Regions from separate parts of the Rhizobium sp. PP-F2F-G48 genome, predicted to be linked through region 2. Evidence: riboswitches for the same ligand, from Rfam matches in the RefSeq annotation. Region 2 holds a riboswitch; the other holds the start of a gene.
The links. Region 2 has a riboswitch for thiamine pyrophosphate ahead of C8J36_RS00595 (ABC transporter permease). Riboswitches for the same ligand answer to the same signal wherever they lie in the genome.
Positions count from the first base shown of each region.

Region 1: it holds a riboswitch for thiamine pyrophosphate, as region 2 does, so the genes downstream of both, thiB (thiamine ABC transporter substrate binding subunit) here and C8J36_RS00595 (ABC transporter permease) in region 2, are expected to answer to the same signal.

Region 1 is NZ_SLVH01000004.1:299,582-303,841, reverse strand. It holds gene C8J36_RS12630 (ABC-F family ATP-binding cassette domain-containing protein) at 1-1,488, opposite strand, end outside; gene C8J36_RS12625 (thiamine diphosphokinase) at 1,491-2,141, opposite strand; TPP riboswitch at 2,286-2,415, shown strand; gene thiB (thiamine ABC transporter substrate binding subunit) at 2,538-3,503, shown strand; gene thiP (thiamine/thiamine pyrophosphate ABC transporter permease ThiP) at 3,526-4,260, shown strand, end outside.
Region 2 is NZ_SLVH01000001.1:125,417-129,676, reverse strand. It holds gene thiE (thiamine phosphate synthase) at 1-142, opposite strand, end outside; gene C8J36_RS00605 (hydroxyethylthiazole kinase) at 120-863, opposite strand; gene C8J36_RS00600 (ABC transporter substrate-binding protein) at 860-1,804, opposite strand; gene C8J36_RS00595 (ABC transporter permease) at 1,801-2,598, opposite strand; TPP riboswitch at 2,716-2,819, opposite strand; gene C8J36_RS24710 (hypothetical protein) at 2,814-2,981, shown strand; gene C8J36_RS00590 (hypothetical protein) at 3,262-4,260, shown strand, end outside.

The DNA.
Region 1 (4,260 bases), on a different contig from region 2:
CACCATCATGTCCGAATAGCCGCCGGCATATTCGATCCAGCGCCCGTCCGGCGCTTCCGGGTCGGCCGGCGCGATGGTGGAGGTGACCGTGCGGTCGAGAAAGTCGCGATCGTGGCTGACGAGGATCACCGTGCCGGCAAAGCTGGCGACGATCTCCTGCAACAGGTCCAGCGTCTCGATGTCGAGGTCGTTCGTCGGCTCGTCGAGAATCAGAAGGTTGGTCGGGCGCGAGAGAATGCGCGCCAGCATCAGCCGCGCCCGCTCGCCGCCGGAGAGATTCTTGATCGGCGTGCGCGCCTGTTCGGGCTGGAACAGAAACTCCTTCATGTAGCCGGTCACATGCCGCTGCTCGCCATTGACCAGCAGCGTCTCGCCGCGCCCATCGGTCAGGTAGTTGGCGAGCGTATCCTCGAGGTTCAGGTCCTCGCGCTTCTGGTCGAGCGTGGCGATCTCGAGATTGGTGCCGAGCTTCACCTTGCCCTCGTCCGGCTTCAGTTGGCCGGTGAGCATCTTCAGGAGCGTCGTCTTGCCGGCGCCGTTCGGGCCGACGAGACCGATGCAATCGCCGCGATGCACCCGGATGGAGAAGGGCGCGACGATGGTGCGCGGGCCATAGGCCTTGGTGATCTTCTCCGCCTCGATCACCAGCTTGCCGGATTCCTGCGCGTCGGACACGCTTGCCTGCACCGCCCCCTGCGGTCCCTTGTGGCCGCGATAGTTGGAGCGCAGATCCTGCAGCGCGCCGAGGCGGCGCATGTTGCGCTTGCGCCGGGCGGTCACGCCATAGCGCAGCCAATGCTCTTCCCGCTCGATCTGCTTACCGAGCTTGTGCTGTTCCAGCTCCTCCTGCTCCAGCACCTGGTCCCGCCAGGCCTCGAAATGGCCGAACCCCCGGTCGAGCCGCCGCGACGTGCCGCGATCGAGCCAGACGGTCGCGGTCGAGACCTTTTCGAGGAAGCGCCGGTCGTGCGAGATGAGGATGAGCGCGCTGCGGGTCTTCTGCAGCTCGCCTTCCAGCCATTCGATGGTCGGCAGGTCGAGATGGTTGGTCGGCTCGTCGAGCATCAGGATATCGGGTTCGGGCGCCAGCACCCGCGCGAGCGCCGCGCGCCGCGCCTCGCCGCCGGAGAGATCGTTCGGGTTCTCCTCGCCGCTCAAGCCCAGATGCGAGAGCAGATAGGTCACCCGGTAGGGATCGTCGCCCGGCCCGAGGCCGGCCTCGGCATAGGCCTGCACCGTCGTATAGGCGCCGAAATCCGGTGCCTGCTCCAGATAGCGCACAGTCGATGACGGGTGCCGGAACACCTCGCCCGATTGCGGCTCGATCAGGCCGGCCGCGATCTTCAGCAGCGTCGACTTGCCGGAGCCGTTGCGGCCGACGAGGCAGATCCGGTCGCCCGGTTCCACCTGCAGCGCTGCCCCGTTGAGCAGCGGCGTGCCGCCGAAGGTGAGAACGATATCGTCGAGTTTCAGAATGGGCGGCGCCATGGTCAGGCTCCTGTCATGTCGAGGGGGCGGGCGAGCAGCATCGCGCGACCGGTGCCGAGCGTCAGCGTCACGGGTCCTTCCGCCACGTTGGAAATGGTGCGCGACGACCCGAAGGGCACCGCGAAACGGGTCAGCGGATAACGCGCGCCCGCAATGGAGAGATCGGTCAGCGCATCGAGACCCAGAACGGAAAACAGACAGCCTTTCGGCAGGTCGATTTCGGTCTCGCCGGGAAGAAGCGGCACCGCCTCCTCCTCGCCCGAGGTCAGGACCACGTCGAGCCCGGTCTCGGCAAGCTGCAGAGCGTGCAGCAGGTGCTGGAAAGCATGGTCGCTCCGCTCGCCGCCGAGCGCACCGGCAAGAAGCAGCCGCCGCGCGCCGCGCATCCGCGCCGCCGCGACGGCGATCTCGCCATCGGTCTCGTTCTTGGCGGGCGGATAGGGCTCGCGCGGAACGTGCTGCCAGGCCGCGATCAGGGCATCCGGCGTCGAATCGAAATCGCCGACCCAGAGCTCCGGCGTCAGGCCGATGTCCGCCGCATGCCGCATGCCGCCATCGGCGGCGATCACGCGCGTGCCGGCAAGCTGTGCGGCCAGCCGGTCGGTCATCGTCAGCGGCCCGCCGAGCAGGATGGTGAATGCGGTTGCGGTCATGGCGCTGCCATAGCGCGAAGCCGCCGCCGAGGCAAAGGTCAAAGGGCGCAAAAAGCCCAAAGACATGCGGGCGGCCCGGCGTTTCTATGCCCTAGTCCGCACGCTTCGATCTTGCCAACCTGCAGGACCGCCGCTAGATTTCTCGATGCTCTAACGGGGTGCCTTTCCAACGTGACGATCCTTCGTCTCGGGAAGACGGGCTGAGAGGCTGACAAGCCAACCCGCGGAACCTGATCCGGTTTGCACCGGCGGAGGGATTAGACGGCTCGCAAGCGCTATTCCCCTTGAAACCCGTATTTGAAGGAGGCGCGCATGCGCAGCACCAGACTTTTGCCCACAACCCTGCTTTTCACCACGGCTTTGTTTTTGACGGCGGGGCTTTTCACGGCCGGCACGATGTCCACCGGCGCGGCAGCCGCCGAGCCGAAGACGCTGACCGTCTATACCTATGAGAGCTTTACCAGCGAATGGGGTCCCGGCCCGAAGATCGCGGAAGCCTTCGAGAAGACCTGCGACTGCAAGCTCGCTTATGTCAGCGTCGCCGATGGCGTGGAACTGCTGACACGGCTGAAGCTCGAAGGGCCCGCCTCCAAGGCGGATGTCGTCGTCGGCCTCGACACCAATCTCGTCACCGAGGCCAAGGCTACCGGCTTCTTCGCGCCGCATGGCCTCGACACCTCGGCGCTGACCGTGCCCGGCGGTTTTTCGGACGACAGCTTCGTGCCCTATGATTACGGCCACTTCGCCTTCGTCTACGACACGCAGACGCTGAAGACCCCGCCGAAAAGCATGAAGGAACTGGTCGAGGGCGGCGGCAAGGACAAGATCATCATCGAGGATCCGCGCACCTCCACACCGGGCCTCGGCCTGCTGCTCTGGGTGAAAGCCGTCTATGGCGACCAGTCCGCCGAGGCGTGGAAGACGCTCAAGGACCGCATCCTCACCGTCACGCCCGGCTGGTCGGAAGCCTACGGCCTGTTCACCAAGGGGGAAGCGCCGATGGTGCTGTCCTACACGACCTCGCCGGCCTATCACATGGTTTCCGAAAACACCGACCGTTATCAGGCGGCCGATTTCGCCGAGGGTCATTACATCCAGATCGAGGTGGCCGGCGTGACGAAAGCCGCGCGCGATCCCGACCTCGCCAAGGCCTTTCTCGCATTTCTGAGCGGTCCGCAGGCCCAGGCGATCCTGCCCACCACCAACTGGATGATGCCCGTGGCAAAGCCTGGCGAACCCCTGCCGGACGCCTTCGGCAAACTGGTCCAGCCGAAGACGACCTTCCTGATGAGTTCGGAGGAGGTCGCCGCAAACCGCAAGGCCTGGATCGACGAATGGCTCTCCGCCATGAGCCGGAACTGACCTTTTGATGCGCGCCGGTTTTATGGGCGCCGATCGAATCGGTCGCGAACGTCGTCTGACGCGCGGACTGGGCGTTGCGGGCCTTGCCGGCATCGCCCTGTTCGTCGGTGCCGCCATCCTCGCTCTGTCGCTCGCGGCCTCCGGCAACGGCGCGCCCGCCGGCGCCGGTGCGACGAGCGGCATGGCCGATGCGGCCCTGTTCGATCGCTATGTCTGGCGCGTCACCCGCTTCACGCTCGTCCAGGCCGGTCTCTCCACGCTTCTGTCGGTGGCCTTTGCCGTTCCCGTCGCCCTGGCGCTGGCGCGGCGGCGGACCTTTGCCGGCCGTATCTGGATCGTCCGGCTGATGGCGCTGCCGCTCGGCCTGCCGGCGCTGGTCGCAGCCCTCGGCATCGTCGGCATCTGGGGACGACAGGGCGTCGTCAACGACCTGTTCGCCCTGGCCGATCTCGACCGTCCGGTCGCGATCTACGGTCTTGCCGGCATCCTCGTCGCGCATGTCTTCTTCAACATGCCGCTCGCGGTCAGGCTGCTGTTGTCGGGGCTGGAGCGCATCCCCGGGGAATACTGGCTGGTCTCCGCCAATCTCGGAATGTCCCGCCTCCAGCTCTTCCGCTTCATCGAGTGGCCGGTCATCCGCGGCCTCCTCCCGGGCATCGCCGGCCTCGTCTTCATGCTGTGCGCCACAAGCTTTACCCTGGTGCTGACGCTCGGCGGCGGGCCCGCCGCGAGCACGCTGGAGGTCGCGATCTATCAG
Region 2 (4,260 bases):
CCTTGTCGCGATACTGGATCAGCGTCGCCCCGTTCCGGGCGGCGGCAAGCGCCAGATCCGGGAGAGGCGCGATCTCCGCGAGCGATGCATCGACGATCGCGTTGAGGCGATCGTCGACCTTAGGCGGTCTCGTGACGGTCATGTCGTATCCTTGCAAGATGAAGAATGTCGGCGTCGCCGATGGTGGCGAGCGCGTCGAGAAAGAGCGGCGCGAAGGTGCCGGGCCCCTGCGCCGCGGATGCCGCGCGTTCGGCCGCAACGCCGGTGACCGTCAGGGCCGCCGCCGCCGCGCAGAGCGCATCCGGCTCGATGGCGAGAAAGGCGGCGATGACGCCGCCCGAGAGGCAGCCGGTGCCCGTCACCTGCGCCATGAAGGGATGCCCGTTGCCGATCTCGACGGAGACGCCGTCGACCTGGAGCAGATCGACCGGACCGGTGACGATCCGCAGGATGCCGGGCGTCTCCCCGATCAAGGCCATTTCGGCGCGATTGCCGCGCATGACGGTCGGCTGCAGCGCGATCAGCTCCCGCGCGAAGGCGAGCCGGGATGGCGAGTAATCGCAATGGACGGGATCGACGATCCACGGCTTGCCCTGATCCCGCGCCACCGCGACGCCGAGCCGGATGGCCTCCCGCCGTTCCGCGTCCAGTGTGCCGAGATTGACGGTTAGCGCATCGGCCCGTCCGACGAAGCTTTCCACCTCTTCGAGCGATCCGGTCATCGAGGGCAGCCCGCCGATGACCGTGATGCCGTCGGCCGTGAACTTCTGCACCACGCTGTTCATGAGGCAATGCACGCGCGGCCTTGCCTTCCGCACCCGCGCCAGCAGACTGCCAACGGTCTCTGCCGTGACCCTGCTCATTTCAGCTCCACGGCGATCTCGGCGACATCAGGCGCCTTCGCGATCAGCCCCTCGTCCTTCATGAAGGCGCCGAAGCGGGCATAACGGCCGGTATCGAGCGCGGCGGGACGCTTGGCGAACCGCGGCAGCGTGTCGAAAAAGGCGGTGCGGTTCAGCTCGTCGTTCAGGTTCGGATAGGCCTTGGCAAACAGCGCCCAGGCCTCGTCCGGATGATTGGTGAGGAAGATCGCGGCATCCTCCACGGCCGAGAGAAAACGCGGCAGCCGGTCGTCCCCGATCAGATCCCGATGCGTGACGAAAACCAGCTCGTCATAAACGGGGATGCCGTGCTCCTCCAGGAAGAAGGCGCGGCCCGGATGCCCCTCGATCTTCATCTGGGTCAGCTCGAAATTGCGATAGCCGCCGATCGTCGCGTCGACCGCGCCCGAAATGAGCGAGGGCGACAGGGAGAAATTGACGTTGACGAGCTCGACGTCGCCCTTTCCCAGCCCTTCGGCGGCCAGCATGCGCTGCAGCAGCACATCCTCGAAGCCCGAGACGGAATAGCCGATCTTCCGGCCCTTCAGATCCTTCAGGCTCTTGATCGGCCCGTCCGCGAGAACCGTCACCGTGTTCAGCGGCGTTTCCACCAGAGTGCCGAAGCGCACGAGCGGCAGGCCCGCTTCGTGGTCACGATAGAGATTGGGCTGGTAGTGAATGCCGATATCCGCCTGCTTGGCCGCAACCAGCCGCGGCACGACGGAGGGGTCGGCCGGCGGCACCAGCGTGACATCGAGCCCGGCCTTGGCAAACAGGCCTTTCTCCTGTGCGATCACCATGGGCGCGTGGTCGGGATTGACGAACCATTCGAGCAGCACGGTCAGCTTGTCGGCAGCGTGGGCAGAGGTGGTCGCGAAAAGGCTCGTGACGGCAAGCATCGTCGCGATGAGAAGACGGATCATGGAGATCTCCAGGTTGAGGCGGTTTGAGATGGTCTGCGACCGGAATCCGGGCGATTGCCCTCGCGCGCCCAGGGCGCGAGACGGGCGGTGAGGAGATCGACCAGCAGGCGCAGGATGAGGGTCATGGCGGCGAGCACGGCCATGGCGGCAAAGACGGTGGCCGTCTGCATGCGGGCATTGGCCTGCACCATGACGAAGCCGAGGCCGGCCGACGCACCCACCCACTCGCCGACGACGGCCCCGAGCGGCGCGAGCGGCGCTGCAACCCGCAGGCCGGAAACAAGGCTCGGTAGCGCCAGCGGCGCGCGCACGGACACCAGGGCCTGCCAGTGGGAGGCCTGCGTCAGCGAGACCGCGTCCACGATGTCCCGCTCCGTCCGGTTCAGCCCGTCCGCAAAGGCGGAGGCGACGGGAAAGAAGATGATCAGCACCGTCATCGCCACCTTGGAGGCCATGCCGAAGCCGAGCCAGACGACGAGGATCGGCGCCAGCACGAAGACCGGCAGCGCCTGGAGAACCAGGATCGTCGGCCAGACGAAAGGCCCGATGCGCGGATGCGCCGCAAGCGCAAACGCCGTGGCCGCACCGAGGACCGCGCCGGCCCCAAGCCCGATGAGGATTTCCGACAGGGTGACGAGGCTCTGCGCCAGAAGGAAATCCCACTGGTCCCGAAACACCATGGCGACAACGAGCGGCGACGGCAGCAGATAGGCCGGCGGCGAAAACACGGCCGTCCCGGCCTGCCACAGCAGGATCAAGCCGCCAAGCCCCAGCGCCGCATGAAAAGCACGCACGGCTAGCCGCCGAAAACGCGCGGCGGGAAAAGCGGACGAGAAACGAACGGCATGAGCGATCTCCACACATTGGCGACGGAGATCCAGGCGAGCGGAGAAGAGAGAAAGGGCCGTGGGCGGACACCTGTTTTCCGTTCCTACGCCGGTATGACCCGGATCAGGTTCATAACGGTTCGGCTTTCGCCATCTCAGCCCCTTGAAGGACACCCGTCGGAATGCCGCTAACCTATGAAAACAAAGGGCTTTTTGTCAACACCCTCCTGCTCGATTGCCTTTCCCCTCCATTCATCAGTCTGAAACTGCTCATTTTACTGCTCATTTTGCTCTCGCCCGAACGCCTTGTATCAAGCTTAAAAACAGTCATCGACAATAATTCCAAATGATTTCGAATAACGCTCGGCACATTCACCATTGAATATTTTTCTTGACAGAAACAAAATGCTCATTTTCTCTCGATATACATGACAAAAGACTCGACAACTAAAATTTCCCTGTTAAAAGCCGACACCGAAAGGATTAGAAATGACGTACCGATCATACATCACTCAGAAGAAATCATCTGGAATTTACGAGTTTATCTACAACTTACCAAAAGAGCTTCGTGAACCGGGCACGCCTTCTCAAAAAAGGCAATCTCTCAAGACACGGAGCTATGCCTAAGCGATGAAGAAGGCGATTCCCCTCATCGAACTCTACGTTGACAACAAAACAGTCGGAAATATTCGGAAAGGAACAAAATTGACACTTCAGATGGCTGCTCAGTCGGCAAACAAAAATGATCTAAGCTACATGGACCATAAGGAAATACGCGCACTTGATACCGACGAATTCCTTGATATGGCAGTCAAGCGCAGGAACGTCTTCACGAAGCTGAAGGCGCTTGGTGACCTCGATCTGGCGGCTTTGTCCGGTGAAGTCGTCGCACCGCTGACCTTCATGGAAGCCCTCGAACGGTACTGGTCGCTGACACCGGAGCGTTTTGTCGGGGTCACTGAATATAAGGCTAAGTTGAAGAAGAACCGGGACCGCAAACCCGTCACCGACTTCATCGAGCGAATGGGTGATGTCGATATTCTGAAGCTGAAGCTAAAGGACTGCAACGAGTATCGGGCAAAGCTTATTGCGGCGTGTGTCGCAAAGGAGTTGAAATCCGAACAGGCGACGTGGCGTATTTCCAAGCTTCGGGAGATCATCCGAGAGGTTTATGATAACGAGTTTCCAGAGCGTGAAAACCCGTTCATGAAGGTCAAGCCCATCGACCTCAAGGACGGTTCCAAGCATCAACCCTTCACGGAAATCGAAATCGATAAGGTCAACGCCGAACTTCTGACCGCGAACCTTAGCGATGAGGCAAAGGGCGTGATCACGGTTGCACAGATGACCGGGGCAATTGCGTCGGAAATCGGCGGGCTCTTGCCGGAAGACATTTTCGTTGATGCCGAGCTTCCCCACATCATCATCCGACCAAACAGAATTCGTCAGTTGAAGACGGATAGCCGTCCGCGCACCTTGCCCCTGTTTGGCGCGATGCTGGAGGTCTTTCAGCGATACCCGAATGGCTTCACCTCTTACCAAGACGATAGAGGGTGGCAACGCCTGAACAGGAATCTGTCCGACTTCTTCAAGCGCGTGACGCCCGGAAAGTCGATGTATTCGAACCGT